One region of the Cronobacter universalis NCTC 9529 genome, then DNA from elsewhere that is predicted to be linked to it. Evidence: riboswitches for the same ligand, from Rfam matches in the RefSeq annotation. Region 1 holds a riboswitch; the other holds the start of a gene.
What was found. A riboswitch is a leader RNA that binds a small molecule or an ion and turns the genes downstream of it on or off. The one in region 1 is predicted to bind thiamine pyrophosphate.
Positions count from the first base shown of each region.

Region 2: another riboswitch for thiamine pyrophosphate. It lies ahead of thiB (thiamine ABC transporter substrate binding subunit); the one in region 1 lies ahead of thiC (phosphomethylpyrimidine synthase ThiC).

Region 1 is NZ_CP012257.1:354,456-362,208, forward strand. It holds gene thiE (thiamine phosphate synthase) at 1-267, opposite strand, end outside; gene thiC (phosphomethylpyrimidine synthase ThiC) at 267-2,168, opposite strand; TPP riboswitch at 2,285-2,394, opposite strand; gene AFK65_RS01655 (Rsd/AlgQ family anti-sigma factor) at 2,447-2,950, opposite strand; gene nudC (NAD(+) diphosphatase) at 3,053-3,826, shown strand; gene hemE (uroporphyrinogen decarboxylase) at 3,868-4,932, shown strand; gene nfi (deoxyribonuclease V) at 4,942-5,613, shown strand; gene AFK65_RS01675 (YjaG family protein) at 5,657-6,247, shown strand; gene hupA (nucleoid-associated protein HU-alpha) at 6,434-6,706, shown strand; gene AFK65_RS01685 (DUF1481 domain-containing protein) at 6,712-7,410, shown strand; gene purD (phosphoribosylamine--glycine ligase) at 7,476-7,753, opposite strand, start outside.
Region 2 is NZ_CP012257.1:765,700-773,452, reverse strand. It holds gene leuB (3-isopropylmalate dehydrogenase) at 1-214, shown strand, start outside; gene leuC (3-isopropylmalate dehydratase large subunit) at 217-1,617, shown strand; gene leuD (3-isopropylmalate dehydratase small subunit) at 1,628-2,233, shown strand; gene AFK65_RS03500 (sugar efflux transporter) at 2,356-3,534, opposite strand; gene sgrT (glucose uptake inhibitor SgrT) at 3,654-3,818, opposite strand; gene sgrR (HTH-type transcriptional regulator SgrR) at 3,905-5,569, shown strand; TPP riboswitch at 5,605-5,706, shown strand; gene thiB (thiamine ABC transporter substrate binding subunit) at 5,739-6,722, shown strand; gene thiP (thiamine/thiamine pyrophosphate ABC transporter permease ThiP) at 6,698-7,753, shown strand, end outside.

The sequences.
Region 1 (7,753 bases):
CAGATCTTCCTGCCCGAGATGAACGCCATAGGCCTGATGTTTTATCGCGAGACGCCAATAGTCGTTGATAAACAGCCGGGCGTGGCAGCGCTGTCCCAGCGCAATGGCGGCGGCGACATCGGCTTCCACCTCAGCATCGGTTTTATCCTTGATGCGCAACTGAAGCGTGCGCACGCCAGCCTCCAGCAAACGCGTGACCCACTCCACGCTGTCGACGACCGGATAAAGCCCGAGGCGGCGCGGTACGGGCGCGAACAGAGGCTCCATCACTCGACCTCCTCCTGGCGCAGATAAATATCGCCGCCGCGCGCCTGAAAGCGGTGGGACATCTCCGTCATGCCCGCGTCGATCGCCTGCTTCGCGGCGTAGTCGCGCACCTCCTGGGTGATTTTCATCGAGCAGAATTTCGGGCCGCACATGGAGCAGAAATGCGCGACTTTACCGGACTCCTGCGGCAGCGTTTCATCGTGGTAGGCGCGGGCGGTGAACGGATCGAGCGCCAGGTTGAACTGATCTTCCCAACGGAATTCAAAGCGCGCTTTCGACATGGCGTTGTCGCGGATCTGCGCCCCCGGATGCCCTTTGGCGAGATCGGCGGCGTGGGCGGCAATTTTGTAGGTGATGAGCCCCTGTTTCACATCTTCTTTATTTGGCAGGCCGAGGTGTTCTTTTGGCGTCACGTAACAGAGCATCGCGCAGCCGAACCAGCCAATCATCGCCGCGCCGATCCCGGAGGTGAAATGATCGTAGCCGGGCGCGATATCGGTCGTAAGCGGCCCGAGCGTGTAGAATGGCGCTTCATGACAGTGCTCCAGCTCTTCGGTCATATTGCGGCGGATCATCTGCATCGGCACATGGCCCGGGCCTTCTATCATGACCTGAACGTCATATTCCCACGCGATTTTCGTCAGTTCGCCGAGCGTGTGGAGTTCGGCGAATTGCGCCTCGTCGTTGGCGTCCTGAATGGAGCCGGGGCGCAGGCCGTCGCCAAGCGACAGCGAGACGTCATAGGCGGCGCAAATTTCGCAGATTTCGCGGAAATGCTCGTAGAGGAAGTTTTCACGGTGATGCGACAGGCACCATTTCGCCATGATCGAGCCGCCGCGCGAGACGATGCCCGTCAGACGGCCTGCGGTCATCGGCACATAGCGCAGCAGCACGCCCGCGTGAATGGTGAAGTAATCAACGCCCTGTTCGGCCTGCTCAAGCAGCGTGTCGCGGAACATCTCCCAGCTCAGATCTTCGGCGATCCCGTTAGCCTTCTCCAGCGCCTGGTAGATCGGCACCGTACCGATCGGCACCGGGCTGTTGCGCAGGATCCATTCGCGGGTTTCGTGGATATAGCGCCCGGTGGAAAGGTCCATCACGGTATCCGCGCCCCAGCGGGTCGCCCAGACCAGTTTTTCGACTTCCTCTTCGATAGACGACGTCACCGCCGAGTTGCCGATATTGGCGTTGACCTTCACCAGGAAGTTACGACCGATAATCATCGGCTCCGATTCCGGGTGATTGATGTTGGCAGGAATGATGGCGCGCCCGGCGGCGACTTCGTCACGCACGAACTCCGGCGTGATGTTCTCCGGCAGGCGCGCGCCAAAGCCGTGGCCCGGATGCTGCTGGCGCAGTACCGTCGTGCGAATGCGCTCGCGGCCCATATTTTCCCGGATAGCGATGAATTCCATTTCGGGCGTCACGATGCCCTGACGCGCGTAATGCAACTGGGTGACGCGCTGGCCCGCCTTTGCGCGCTTTGGCGTCAGCAGCCCGCGAAAGCGCAACTCATCCAGCCCGTCATCGGCCAGGCGCTCGCGGGTATACGCCGAACTGCGGGAATCCAGGGTTTCCGTGTCGTTACGCGCGTCTATCCAGGCGCTGCGTAATTTGGTCAACCCTTCGCGGACGTCGATACGCACCGCTGGATCGCCGTAAGGGCCTGAGGTGTCATAAACCGGCACCGGCTCGTTGGGCTCATAGCGCGGGTTCTCTTTGCTGCCGCCCGCAAGCGTCGGGCTCAGGCGGATTTCGCGCATCGGCACGCGGATATCCTCGCGTGAGCCGGTGAGATAGATGCGGTGAGAGTTGGGGAAAGCGGTGCCTTCCAGCGTGTCGATAAAGTGTTGTGCGGCGGCGCGCTGCTCGCGGCGGCCAGGTTTGTTTGATACAGACATAGCGCATTCCAGTTAACGGTCAGGAAGTGGCTTGTCAGAACAACGGAGGAGTAATGGCGTGCGCCCGCGCACCCTGGAGAGGGTCTCAGGGCGAAACGACACCCTGAGCGGGGCAAAATGGAATTACTCTTGTTCCCTTCGCAGGTCTTAACCTGATCAGGTTCCGCGGATCCCGAATTAACGGTCTCAGCCCGTGCTGTCGCACTGGGCACTCCGACAAGATAAACCCCGCAAAAGCGGCGGGGAGATAACTAAACTACTCGTTAATAGTGCCGAACTCAAGCCGGTCGGGCGAGACCTGCTTCGTCATTGGCGCTCTGGCCCAGGTTATTGTCATAAGCCAGCATGATGAGCTTATCTTCCAGCGCGAAGCGGGCGGCGAGCGCCTCGCCGATGCCGGAAAGCGCTTCCTGAAACTCCAGGCAGTTATCGTGATCGATGGCGCTTTCCAGGTGCGTGTCGTAGAAATCCATGATTTGCTGGGTATTGGATTCCAGCTGAGGATAAATTTGCGTGGCGGCGACCAGCGGGCTGGTGCCTTCCATTTCGCTGATGACGCGCTCGTAAATATTGAAATGACCGGCGGAGAGGTAATCCACCAGGCAATGACAGAAATCGTCCAGCGCCTGTTCATCAAGCGCAGTCATCGGCTCCTTGCCGGGTTTGATGCCGACCATCTTGTAATAGGTGACTAACAGATGGTTGCGGGCGCCAAGCCAACGATCAACTAACTCATTACTCCCACCAACGCGTTCCGTCAGACTTTTTAGCTGGTTTAGCATGATCGACTCCATGAGATATAAGATGTAAAAACGCAAATGACCCAAAATATGTAAGAACACTGTTAATAACGTGCCAGTGAAGCAGAGGTAGTGCAATCAATTATGGAACGTACCCTAGAAAATTTAGACCATGGCTGGTGGATAGTCAGCCATGAACAGAAATTATGGCTGCCAAAAGCGGAATTACCTTACGGCCAGGCCGCGGATTTTGGTCTTACGGGCGAAAAGGCGCTGCAAATCGGTATCTGGGAAGACGCGCCGGTATGGCTGGTGCTGCAAAAGCGCGAGGCGGAGATGGCCTCGGTGCGGCAGCTTATCGACCAGGACGCCGGGCTGTTCCAGCTGGCGGGACGGGGCGTACAGCTCGCCGAGTTTTACCGCTCGCATAAATATTGCGGCTACTGCGGCCATGAGATGCACCCGAGCAAAACGGAGTGGGCGATGCTCTGCGGGCACTGTCGCGAACGCTACTACCCGCAAATCGCGCCGTGCATCATCGTGGCTATCCGCCGTGACGATAAAATCCTTCTGGCGCAGCACACGCGACACCGCAATGGCGTTTACACCGTGCTGGCCGGGTTTGTCGAAGTGGGCGAAACGCTGGAACAGGCGGTGGCGCGCGAGGTGATGGAAGAGAGCAATATCCGCATCAAGAATCTGCGCTATGTGACGTCTCAGCCCTGGCCGTTCCCGCAATCGCTGATGACCGCGTTTACGGCGGACTACGACAGCGGGGACATCCGGATAGACACCAAAGAGCTTATCGACGCGGGCTGGTATCGCTACGACCAGCTGCCGCTACTGCCGGCGCCGGGTACCGTGGCCCGCCGCCTGATAGAAGATACGGTGGCGCGCTGCCGGGCAGACGATGAATGACGTGATACAATAGCAGCCTGTCGCTTGAGGAATAAGAAAAAATGACCGAACTGAAAAACGATCGTTACCTGCGCGCGCTGCAACGCCAGCCTGTGGACGTCACCCCGGTGTGGATGATGAGACAGGCGGGGCGTTATCTGCCGGAATATAAGGCCACCCGCGCGCAGGCGGGCGATTTTATGTCGCTTTGCAAAAACGCCGAGCTGGCGTGCGAAGTGACGCTACAGCCACTGCGTCGCTATCCGCTCGATGCGGCGATCCTCTTTTCGGACATTCTGACGATTCCGGATGCGATGGGGCTGGGGCTCTATTTTGAAGCGGGCGAAGGCCCACGCTTCACATCGACCATTACCAACAAAGCGGACGTTGAAAAACTGCCGGTGCCGGACCCGGAACAGGAACTGGGCTATGTCATGAACGCGGTGCGCACGATCCGCCGCGAGCTGAAAGGCGAAGTGCCGCTGATTGGCTTCTCCGGCAGTCCCTGGACGCTCGCCACTTATATGGTGGAAGGCGGCAGCAGCAAGGCGTTTACCGTCATCAAGAAAATGATGTATGCCGAGCCGCAGACGCTGCATTTGCTGCTCGATAAACTCGCGAAAAGCGTCACGCTCTATCTGAACGCGCAGATCCGCGCGGGCGCGCAGTCGGTGATGATTTTCGATACCTGGGGCGGCGTGCTGACCGGTCGCGACTACCAGCAGTTCTCACTGTATTACATGCATAAAATCGTCGACGGGCTGCTGCGCGAAAACGAAGGCCGACGCGTGCCGGTGACGCTGTTTACCAAAGGCGGCGGCCAGTGGCTGGAAGCGATAGCGGAGACCGGCTGTGACGCGCTGGGACTCGACTGGACGACCGATATCGCCGATGCGCGCCGTCGCGTGGGGCATAAGGTCGCGCTGCAGGGCAATATGGATCCATCGATGCTTTATGCGTCGCCTGCCCGTATCGAAGAGGAAGTGGCGTCTATACTTGCTGGTTTCGGCCACGGTGAAGGCCATGTGTTCAATCTGGGGCATGGTATTCATCAGGATGTGCCTCCGGAACATGCGGGGGCCTTCGTCGAGGCGGTTCACCGCTTATCGGCGCCTTATCACCTGTAAGGAGAAACTATGGATCTCGCGACGCTTCGCGCACAACAAATCGAACTGGCATCTAATGTGGTCCGCGAGGACCGGTTAAACGTCGACCCGCCGACGATAATCGGCGGGGCGGATGTCGGATTTGAGCAGGGCGGCGAAGTAACGCGAGCGGCGATGGTGCTCCTGAAGTATCCGTCTCTGGAACTGGTGGAGTACCAGGTGGCGCGCATTCCCACCACCATGCCGTATATCCCCGGTTTTCTGTCGTTTCGCGAATATCCGGCGCTGCTGACCGCCTGGGAAATGCTCTCCAGAAAGCCGGATTTGCTGTTTGTCGACGGGCACGGTATTTCGCATCCGCGACGTCTCGGCGTGGCGAGCCACTTCGGGATGCTGGTGGATGTGCCGACGATAGGCGTCGCTAAAAAGCGGCTGTGCGGTAAGTTTGAGCCGCTCAGCGACGAACCCGGCGCGGTTTCGCCGCTGATGGATAAAGGCGAGCAGCTGGCGTGGGTGTGGCGCAGTAAAGCGCGCTGCAATCCGCTGTTTGTCTCGACAGGGCATCGCGTCAGTATTGATACCGCGCTTGGCTGGGTGCAGCGCTGTACGAAAGGCTACCGGCTGCCCGAACCGACGCGCTGGGCGGATGCCGTGGCCTCCGGTCGTCCCGCCTTTCTACGATGGCAGGAAATTCAGGGGTGATTCAGGTACACTGCCGCTAATTTTCGGTCTGTGAGACGCCACTATGTTACAAAACCCTATTCATCTGCGGCTGGAAAAGCTGGAAGCCTGGCAGCATGTGACCTTCATGGCCTCGCTGTGCGAGCGGATGTACCCCAACTACGCCATGTTCTGCCAGCAGACCGGTTTCGGCGATGCGCAGCTGTATCGCCGCATTCTCGATCTCATCTGGGAAACGCTGACGGTCAAAGACGCCAAAGTGAATTTCGACAGCCAGCTCGAAAAGCTCGAAGAAGCGATTCCGGCGGCGGAAGATTATGATCTCTACGGCGTCTACCCGGCTATCGACGCCTGCGTCGCGCTGAGCGAGTTGGTGCATTCGCGCCTGAGCGGCGAGACGCTGGAGCACGCGATTGAAGTCAGCGAGACCTCCATCACGACCGTCGCCATGCTGGAGATGACCCAGGCGGGCCGTGAAATGACCGACGATGAGCTGAAAGCGAACCCGGCTGTAGAGCAGGAATGGGATATTCAGTGGGAAATTTTCCGTTTGCTGGCCGCCTGCGAAGAACGCGATATTGAGCTGATAAAAGGCCTGCGCGCAGACCTGCGCGAGGATGGAACCAGTAATATCGGTATAAATTTGCAGCAATGAGACAACAAAACGTGATTTACAGCCTGTTTTGTCTCACCTGAAGGCTTCCAATTAGCCCCCCGTCTGGTCTACATTTGGGAGGCGAAAAAAAGTGGCTATCGGTGCGTGTATGCAGGAGAGTGCTTTCAAGGCATTTCCGTCGCACTCGATGCTTAGCAAGCGATAAACACATTGTAAGGATAACTTATGAACAAGACTCAACTGATTGATGTAATTGCAGACAAGGCTGACCTGTCTAAAGCGCAAGCGAAAGCTGCTCTGGAATCCACTCTGGCTGCGATTACTGAGTCTCTGAAAGAAGGCGATGCTGTACAGCTGGTTGGTTTCGGTACCTTCAAAGTGAACCACCGCGCTGAGCGTACTGGCCGCAACCCGCAGACCGGTAAAGAAATCAAAATCGCTGCAGCTAACGTGCCGGCTTTCGTTTCTGGCAAAGCACTGAAAGACGCTGTTAAGTAAACCGCGTGGCAGTGAAAGGTTTTAACGAAGGGGCGAAATCGCCCCTTTTGTTTGGCTGGCGTATGCTGGCCCTGACGGGCGCGCTGTTCCTTTCCGCCTGTCGTTCCACCCCGGACATTCCCCCCTTTACCGCCAGCGGCTATCTGGCCGATGACGGCGTGGTGCGCCTGTGGCGTAAAGATAATAATGATGGCTCGGTCCACCTGCTGGCGGCATTCAGCCCCTGGTCTGGCGATAAGACCTCTGTGAGCGATTATCGCTGGCAGAACGACACGCTCACGTCCGTGGATTACCGGCTTGAAGGTAAACAGCCTGAACAGGTGAAAATTCGCTTTGACGATCGCGGCGGGCTGAGCTTTATGCAGCGTGACGTTAACGGGCAGAAACAGCAGCTTTCCAGCGATCAAATCGCGCTGTGGCAATATCGCGCCACGCAGATGCGCAATACCAGCGACGCGCTGCGCGCAGGACGCGTGGTGCTGCGCCAGGGGCGCTGGAACCCTGACGGCACGATAACGACCTGTGAAGGGCAGATGGCGCAGCCGGAGTTCGACAGAAGGGCGCAGGAGCGTCTCTCAGAGCGTCAGCGTCATGCGAAGGCGCGCGTCAGCGCCGCCTGGCTGGAGGCGCCGGAGGGCACACAGCTGTTGCTGGTGGCGAACGAAGATTTTTGCGCCTGGCAGCCGAAGCCCGACAGCTTCTGAGCCTCATAAAAAAAGCGACGGGATTAACCGTCGCTTTTGCGTTTAAGCCTTTGTAGCGTGCGCGCTTATTTCGCCTGCTCGCGCGCGATGGCGCGGTAGCCAATATCTTTACGGCAGAAGCAGTCATCCCAGTGAATATCTTCCGCTAAGCGGTAAGCGCGCGCCTGCGCCTGGGCAACGCTGTCGCCCAGCGCGGTGACGCACAGCACGCGCCCGCCGCTGGTGACGACGTGGTCGTCGTCGCGCAACGTCGTGCCGGCATGGAAGACTTTGCCATCGCCGTTCGCGATCTCTTCAATCGGCAGACCGTGGATCACATCACCCGTGCGGTAGTCGCCCGGAT
Region 2 (7,753 bases), 410 kb from region 1:
AAACATCGCCAACCCGATAGCCCAGATCCTCTCGCTGTCTCTGCTGCTGCGCTACAGCCTGGAGGCCGACGACGCGGCGACGGCGATTGAAAATGCGATTAACCGCGCGCTCGAAGAAGGCGTGCGTACCGGCGACCTGGCCCGCGGCGGCCAGGCTGTCAGCACCGACGAAATGGGCGATATCATTGCCCGCTATGTGGCCGAAGGGGTGTAACCATGGCAAAGACCTTATATCAGAAGCTGTTTGACGCCCATGTGGTTCATGAGGCCCCGAACGAAACGCCGCTGCTCTACATCGACCGTCACCTGGTGCATGAAGTGACGTCGCCGCAGGCGTTTGACGGCCTGCGCGCCCATGGCCGTCCGGTGCGCCAGCCGCGCAAAACGTTCGCCACCATGGATCACAACGTCTCCACCCAGACCAAAGACATCAATGCGTCCGGCGAAATGGCCCGCATTCAGATGCAGGAGCTGATCAAGAACTGCAACGAGTTCGGCGTTGAGCTCTACGATCTCAACCATCCGTATCAGGGCATCGTGCATGTCATGGGGCCGGAGCAGGGCATCACCCTGCCGGGCATGACCATCGTCTGCGGCGACTCCCACACCGCGACCCACGGGGCGTTCGGCGCGCTGGCGTTCGGCATCGGCACTTCGGAAGTGGAGCATGTGCTGGCAACCCAGACGCTCAAACAGGGCCGCGCGAAGACCATGAAAATCGAGGTTAATGGCCGCGCCGCGCCGGGCATCACCGCGAAAGATATCGTGCTGGCGATTATTGGTAAAACCGGCAGCGCCGGCGGCACCGGCTATGTAGTGGAGTTCTGCGGCGACGCTATCCGCGCGCTCAGCATGGAAGGCCGCATGACGCTGTGCAACATGGCGATCGAAATGGGCGCCAAAGCGGGCCTGGTGGCACCGGATGAAACCACTTTTCACTATGTTAAAGGCCGTCTGCACGCGCCGAAAGGCCAGGATTTCGACGAGGCCGTAGCGTACTGGAAAACCCTGAAAACCGACGACGGCGCGCAGTTTGACGCCGTGGTCACACTCAATGCCGAAGAGATCGCCCCGCAAGTCACCTGGGGCACCAACCCAGGCCAGGTGATCGCCGTAAGCGACGCCATTCCCGACCCGGCCTCGTTCGCCGATCCGGTTGAGCGCGCCTCCGCCGAGAAAGCGCTGGCTTACATGGGCCTCAAGCCCGGCGTGCCGCTGACCGATGTGGCTATCGATAAAGTGTTTATCGGCTCCTGCACCAACTCGCGCATTGAAGATCTGCGCGCCGCGGCTGAAATCGCCCGCGGCCGTAAAGTGGCGCCGGGCGTTCAGGCGCTGGTGGTGCCAGGCTCAGGCCCGGTGAAAGCGCAGGCGGAAGCCGAAGGGCTGGATAAGATTTTCATCGAGGCTGGTTTTGAATGGCGTCTGCCTGGCTGCTCGATGTGCCTTGCGATGAACAACGACCGCCTGAACCCTGGCGAGCGCTGCGCGTCGACCAGCAACCGTAACTTTGAAGGCCGTCAGGGCCGCGGCGGACGCACGCACCTGGTCAGCCCGGCGATGGCCGCCGCCGCCGCCGTGACCGGCCGTTTCGCCGACATCCGTAGTCTGAAATAAGGGGAACCCCATGGCAGAGAAATTTACTCAACACACCGGTCTGGTGGTTCCGCTGGATGCGGCGAACGTGGATACCGACGCGATTATCCCGAAGCAGTTCCTGCAAAAGGTGACGCGCACCGGCTTCGGCGCGCATCTGTTTAATGACTGGCGTTTTCTCGATGACAAAGGCGAGCAGCCGAACCCGGAATTCGTGCTGAATTTCCCGGAATATCAGGGCGCGTCTATCCTGCTGGCGCGCGAAAACTTCGGCTGCGGCTCGTCGCGCGAGCACGCGCCATGGGCGCTGACCGATTACGGTTTTAAAGTGGTGATTGCGCCGAGTTTCGCCGATATCTTCTACGGCAACAGCTTTAACAACCAGCTGCTGCCGGTGACGCTCAGCGATGAAGAAGTGGATGAGATGTTTGCGCTGGTGAAGGCGAACCCCGGCATTCGCTTTGAAGTGGATCTGGAAGCGCAGGTGGTGAAAGCGGGCGATAAGTCTTATAGCTTTAACATCGACGCGTTTCGTCGCCACTGTATGCTGAACGGGCTGGACAGCATCGGTCTGACGTTGCAGCACGACGACGCCATCGCGGCGTATGAGAAAAAACAGCCCGCGTTTATGGGGTGAGTTTTTACGGTTTATCTGGTATTTACGGCGGGTGCGCGTTGCTTACCCGCCCTACAAACACTTAACCGTATCTCCACAGGGCGGGTAAGCGCAGCGCACCCGCCGCCACACCATCACCGTCCTTACACATCCTTCACCCGGCTCGTCAGCCACAACGCCACCAGCGCTACCCCGGTAATTACCGGGTACACGGCGTAATGCCCGAAGCTCTCCACCAGCGCCCCCTGCACCACGCCCGCCAGGATCACGCCTGTCGAAATACTGTTGCTGAACAGCGTGGTGGCAGAACCGGCGCGCCCCGGCATCAGATCCTGAAACCAGATCATCCCAATCCCCGCGACAATCCCGATAAACAGCGCGTTAAAGAGCTGCAACCCCAGCAGCGCCTCGCGGCTGTGAAAGAGATTAAGCCCGGCGTAAAACAGCACGCCCGCTCCCACCGCCACCAGCATCATCGGCTTTTTACCGAACCGCTTCACGTAAAAACCGGCCAGCAGCATCGCCGGGATCTCAAGCCCCGCCGCGGTGCCCATCAGCACGCCCGCGAGGCTCTCGGGCAGCGCCAGCTCCTGGCTCACCCACAGCGGCATATCGATGATATACATCGTATTACAGGTCCACATCAGCACGGAGGCGATAAACAGCATCCGCACGTTCTTATCCTTCCAACCGCTGACCTGCGTGATCGCCACATCGGCAGGCTGCTCAATACGCGCCACAGACGGCAGCGCGAAAAAGATAATCCCCAGGCTCAGGATAAAAATCCCGGCGGCGATTAAAAACATGGTGGTAAAGCCGAAACTCAGCGCCAGCATAAACGACAGCGGCGGCCCGATAACCCATGCGAGCGAGAGCTGGGCGCGCATCACCGAGCTGAACATCACCGCCTCGCGGGCGGAGTTATCGGCATACTCGCGCGCCAGCGCGAAAAGCTGCGGCATGGCGGTATTCGCAAGCGACGCCAGCAGCACGCCTGCGGTAATCAGCGTCAGATAATGACGATTAAAGGCGAACAAAACGCAGTTGCCGACCGCCATCAGGCAGCAAAAAAGGATCAGCTTGCGCCGGTCGCCCCGGCTGTCGGAGCGCTTCGCCAGCAACAGGCTGACGGCAATCCCGGCAATCGCGTTCACCGTATAAAACAGCCCGACCCAGAACGGCGGCGCGCCGACTTCCCGGCTTAAAAACAGACTCAGCGTCGGCGCCTGCAGCGCGCCCGCCACACCCATCATAAAGGCGACGACCATAAAGGAGAGATAGACGACATTGAGACGTCGGACGAACGTAAGAAACCACAGCATCGGGCGCATCCTTTCGGTTGGGGCGGGTTGAAACGTGTTCATGATAGACGAAAAAAGCCAGCAGTAGCACACTGCTGGCAGGTGAAAAGCACCAATACTCAGTTACACGTGATGTCCGCTTAGCGGCGTTTAAACGTCATCGGGAGTGTCACCTCCCACTGCATGATCTCATCGAGCATTCGTTGCGGCGTTTTACCGTTCAGGCGGGCCAGCCATGAACCGGAAAGACGTTGCGTTGCGCTGAAATACTGCTGATAAAACCTGCCTGTTGACGACGTTTTCATAAGCCCCTCCGCTTTCATCGAAGAGAAGTATTGCCGTAATATAGGGAATATTAAATTGATGAGTTTCGAGCAGGAGTTCCCCTTTTATGCCTTCAGGTCGTCTGCAACAGCAATTCATCCGCCTGTGGCAATGCTGCGATGGCAAGCCCCAGGACACCACGCTGAACGAACTGGCCGAGCTGCTGAGCTGCTCGCGCCGCCACATGCGCACGCTGCTGAACGCCATGCAGGCGCGCGGCTGGCTGACGTGGGAAGCCGAAGCCGGACGCGGCAAACGCTCCAGGCTGCGTTTCCTCTATACCGGGCTCGCGCTCCAGCAGCAGCGGGCGGAAGATCTGCTGGAGCAGGACAGGATCGATCAGCTGGTGCAGATCGTCGGCGACAAATCCGCGGTGCGCCAAATGCTGCTCTCGCACCTGGGCCGCAGCTTCCGCCAGGGACGCCATATTCTGCGCGTGCTCTATTACCGCCCGCTGCAAAACCTGCTGCCCGGCAGCGCGTTGCGCCGTTCAGAAACCCATATCGCCCGGCAAATTTTCAGCGGCCTGACGCGCATAAACGAGGAAAACGGGGAACTGGAAGCCGATATTGCGCACCACTGGCAGCGTATTTCCCCTTTTCACTGGCGCTTTTTCTTACGCCCCGGCATCCATTTTCATCATGGCCGCGAGCTCGATATGCTGGATGTCATCAGCTCGCTACAGCGCATCTGCGCCCTGCCGCTCTACGCGCATATCCGCCAGGTGATCTCCCCCACGGCCTGGACGCTGGATATTCACCTGAGCGAGCCGGACGACTGGCTGCCGTGGCTGATGGGCAGCGTGCCTGCGATGATCCTGCCGCGGGAGTGGCCGGAGCTGCCGAAATTCGCCAGTCAGCCCGTCGGCACTGGCCCTTACGCGGTGGTGCGCAATAACAGCAACCAGCTAAAAATCCACGCCTTCGACGACTACTTCGGTTACCGGGCGCTGATTGATGAGGTCAACTTCTGGGTGCTGCCGGAAATCGGCGAGGAGCTGAGCTGCGCCGTTCAGCTTGAAGGCCCGACGCGCGACGCCGACGAAAAAGCCGTGGAGAGCCGCCTCGAAGAAGGCTGCTACTACCTGCTGTTTGATTCCCGCTCGCGCGTCGGCGCCATGCCGGAGGTGCGCCGCTGGATAAGCTCGCGCTTTACGCCCGCCCGCCTGCTGCACCGCGCCGCGCCGCACTATCAGCGCATCTGGTTTCCGGCTTACGGCCTGCTGCCGCGCTGGCACCACGCGCCGCAAATCCCTGAGGCGCGCAAACCCGCCGGGCTTGAGCGCCTGACGCTTACCTTCTATGGCGACCACAATGAAAACCGCATTATCGGCGCGCTGCTGCGCGACATTCTGGCGCAGGAGCAGGTGGAGCTGGAACTGCGGGAAGTGAGCTATGAGGAGTGGTATCAGGGCGACATCACCAGCGATTTGTGGCTTAACAGCGCCAACTTTACGCTGCCGCTCGATTTCTCGCTGTTCGCGCACCTGTGCGAAGTGCCGCTGATCCAGCGCTGCATTCCGCTCGACTGGCAGGGCGACGCGCAGCGCTGGCGCACCGGATCGCTGAACCTGCCGCAGTGGTGCCGCACGATGCTCGAGCGTCAGGACATTCTGCCGCTGATCCACCACTGGCTGATGCTACAGGGCCAGCGCAGTATGCGCGGCGTGCGGATGAACACGCTCGGCTGGTTTGATTTTAAATCCGCCTGGTTTGCGCCGCCCGAGCCGTAACCCTTTCGCAACAATACGCAAATCATTACAATGGGCCGTTCTCAACGGGGTGCTGCCGGCTGACCGGTGCGCTGAGATAATACCCGTCGAACCTGATCCGGATAACGCCGGCGAAGGGATTTGAGGCTACCGCTCAAAATCCTTTGCCCCCATTTGATAAAGGTGCAAAGTGTTAAAAAAACTGCTTCCCCTGCTGGCGCTCGCCGCCGCTCCGGCTTTCGCCAAACCCGTTCTGACCGTCTACACCTACGACTCCTTCTCCTCGGAGTGGGGCCCTGGCCCGAAAATTAAAACCGCCTTTGAAGCCGACTGCGGCTGCGAGCTGAAATTCGTGGCGCTGGAAGATGGCGTCTCGCTGCTTAACCGTCTGCGCATGGAAGGCAAAAACAGCAAAGCCGATGTGGTGCTGGGCCTGGATAACAACCTGCTTCAGGCCGCGACCGCGACCGGGCTGTTCGCGAAAAGCGGCGTTCCGGCGGGTGAGGTTAACGTGCCGGGCGGCTGGAACAACGACACCTTTGTGCCGTTCGACTACGGCTGGTTCGCCTTCGTCTATGACAAAAACAAGCTGAAAAACCCGCCGAAAAGCCTGAAAGAGCTGGTTGAGAGCGATCAGAAATGGCGCGTCATCTATGAAGATCCGCGCACCAGCACGCCGGGGCTGGGCCTGCTGCTGTGGATGCAGAAAGTCTATGGCGATAAAGCGCCGGACGCCTGGCAGAAGCTCGCCGCGAAGACCGTTACCGTCACCAAAGGCTGGAGCGAAGCCTACGGCCTGTTCCTGAAAGGCGAAGGCGATCTGGTGCTGAGCTACACCACCTCGCCCGCCTACCACATCATTGAAGAGAAAAAAGAGAACTACGCGGCGGCGAACTTCAGCGAAGGCCACTATTTGCAGGTGGAAGTCGCCGCACGCACCGCCGCCAGCAAACAGCCGGCACTGGCGGAAAAGTTCCTGAAGTTTATGGTTTCGCCCGCGTTCCAGAATGCGATCCCCGCGGGCAACTGGATGTACCCGGTGACCAACGTCGCGCTGCCGGAAGGGTTTAACGCCCTGACCCGGCCGCAGACCACCCTGCAGTTCACCTCACAGGAAGTCGCCGCACAGCGCGCGCAATGGACGAGTGAATGGCAACGCGCCGTGAGCCGCTGATCCCCGGCTGGCTCTGGCCCGGCCTCACCGCCGCCCTCTTGATGGCGGCGGTGGCGCTGGCGGCGTTCGCAGCGCTCTGGACGCACGCGCCGCACACCGACATACGCGCGCTGCTGCACGACAGCTACCTGTGGCACGTGGTGCGCTTCTCGTTCTGGCAGGCGTTTCTCTCCGCCCTGCTTTCCGTCGTGCCCGCGATCCCCCTCGCCCGCGCGCTCTACCGCCGCCGCTTTCCGGGGCGGCGAATGCTGCTGCGCCTGTGCGCCATGACGCTTATCCTGCCGGTGCTGGTGGCGATTTTCGGCCTGCTCAGCGTCTACGGGCGCAGCGGCTTGCTGGCCGCGCTCTGCGCGACGCTCGGCATCGAATGGACGTTCTCGCCTTACGGCCTCCAGGGCATCCTGCTGGCGCACCTCTTTTTTAATATGCCGATGGCGACCCGCCTGCTGTACCAGACGCTGACGCAGATCCCCGGCGAACAGCGCCAGCTCGCCGCACAGCTCGGTATGCGCGGCTGGGATTTCTTCCGGCTGGTGGAGTGGCCCTGGCTGCGCCGCCAGATCCCGCCGGTGGCGGCGCTCATTTTTATGCTCTGCTTCGCCAGTTTCGCGACGGTGCTGGCGCTTGGCGGCGGGCCGCAGGCGACAACCATTGAGCTCGCCATCTACCAGGCGCTGAGCTATGACTACGATCCGGGCCGCGCGGCGCTGCTGGCGCTTATCCAGATGGGCTGCTGCCTGTCGCTTATCCTGTTAAGCCAGCGGCTCAGCAAGGCGATCCCGGTCGGCGCGACGCTGGTGCGCGGCTGGCGCAACCCGGAGGATTCGTGGCGCAGCAAGCTTACCGATTCCGTGCTGATTGGTGCCGCGCTGCTGCTTCTCCTGCCGCCGCTGCTGGCGGTGCTGGTGGACGGCCTGCGCGGCGACATCGGCCATGCGCTGGCCGACCCGGCGCTGTGGGGCGCGCTCTGGACGTCGCTGCGTATCGCGCTCTGCGCGGGGGCGCTGTGCGTTATCCTGACCATGATGCTG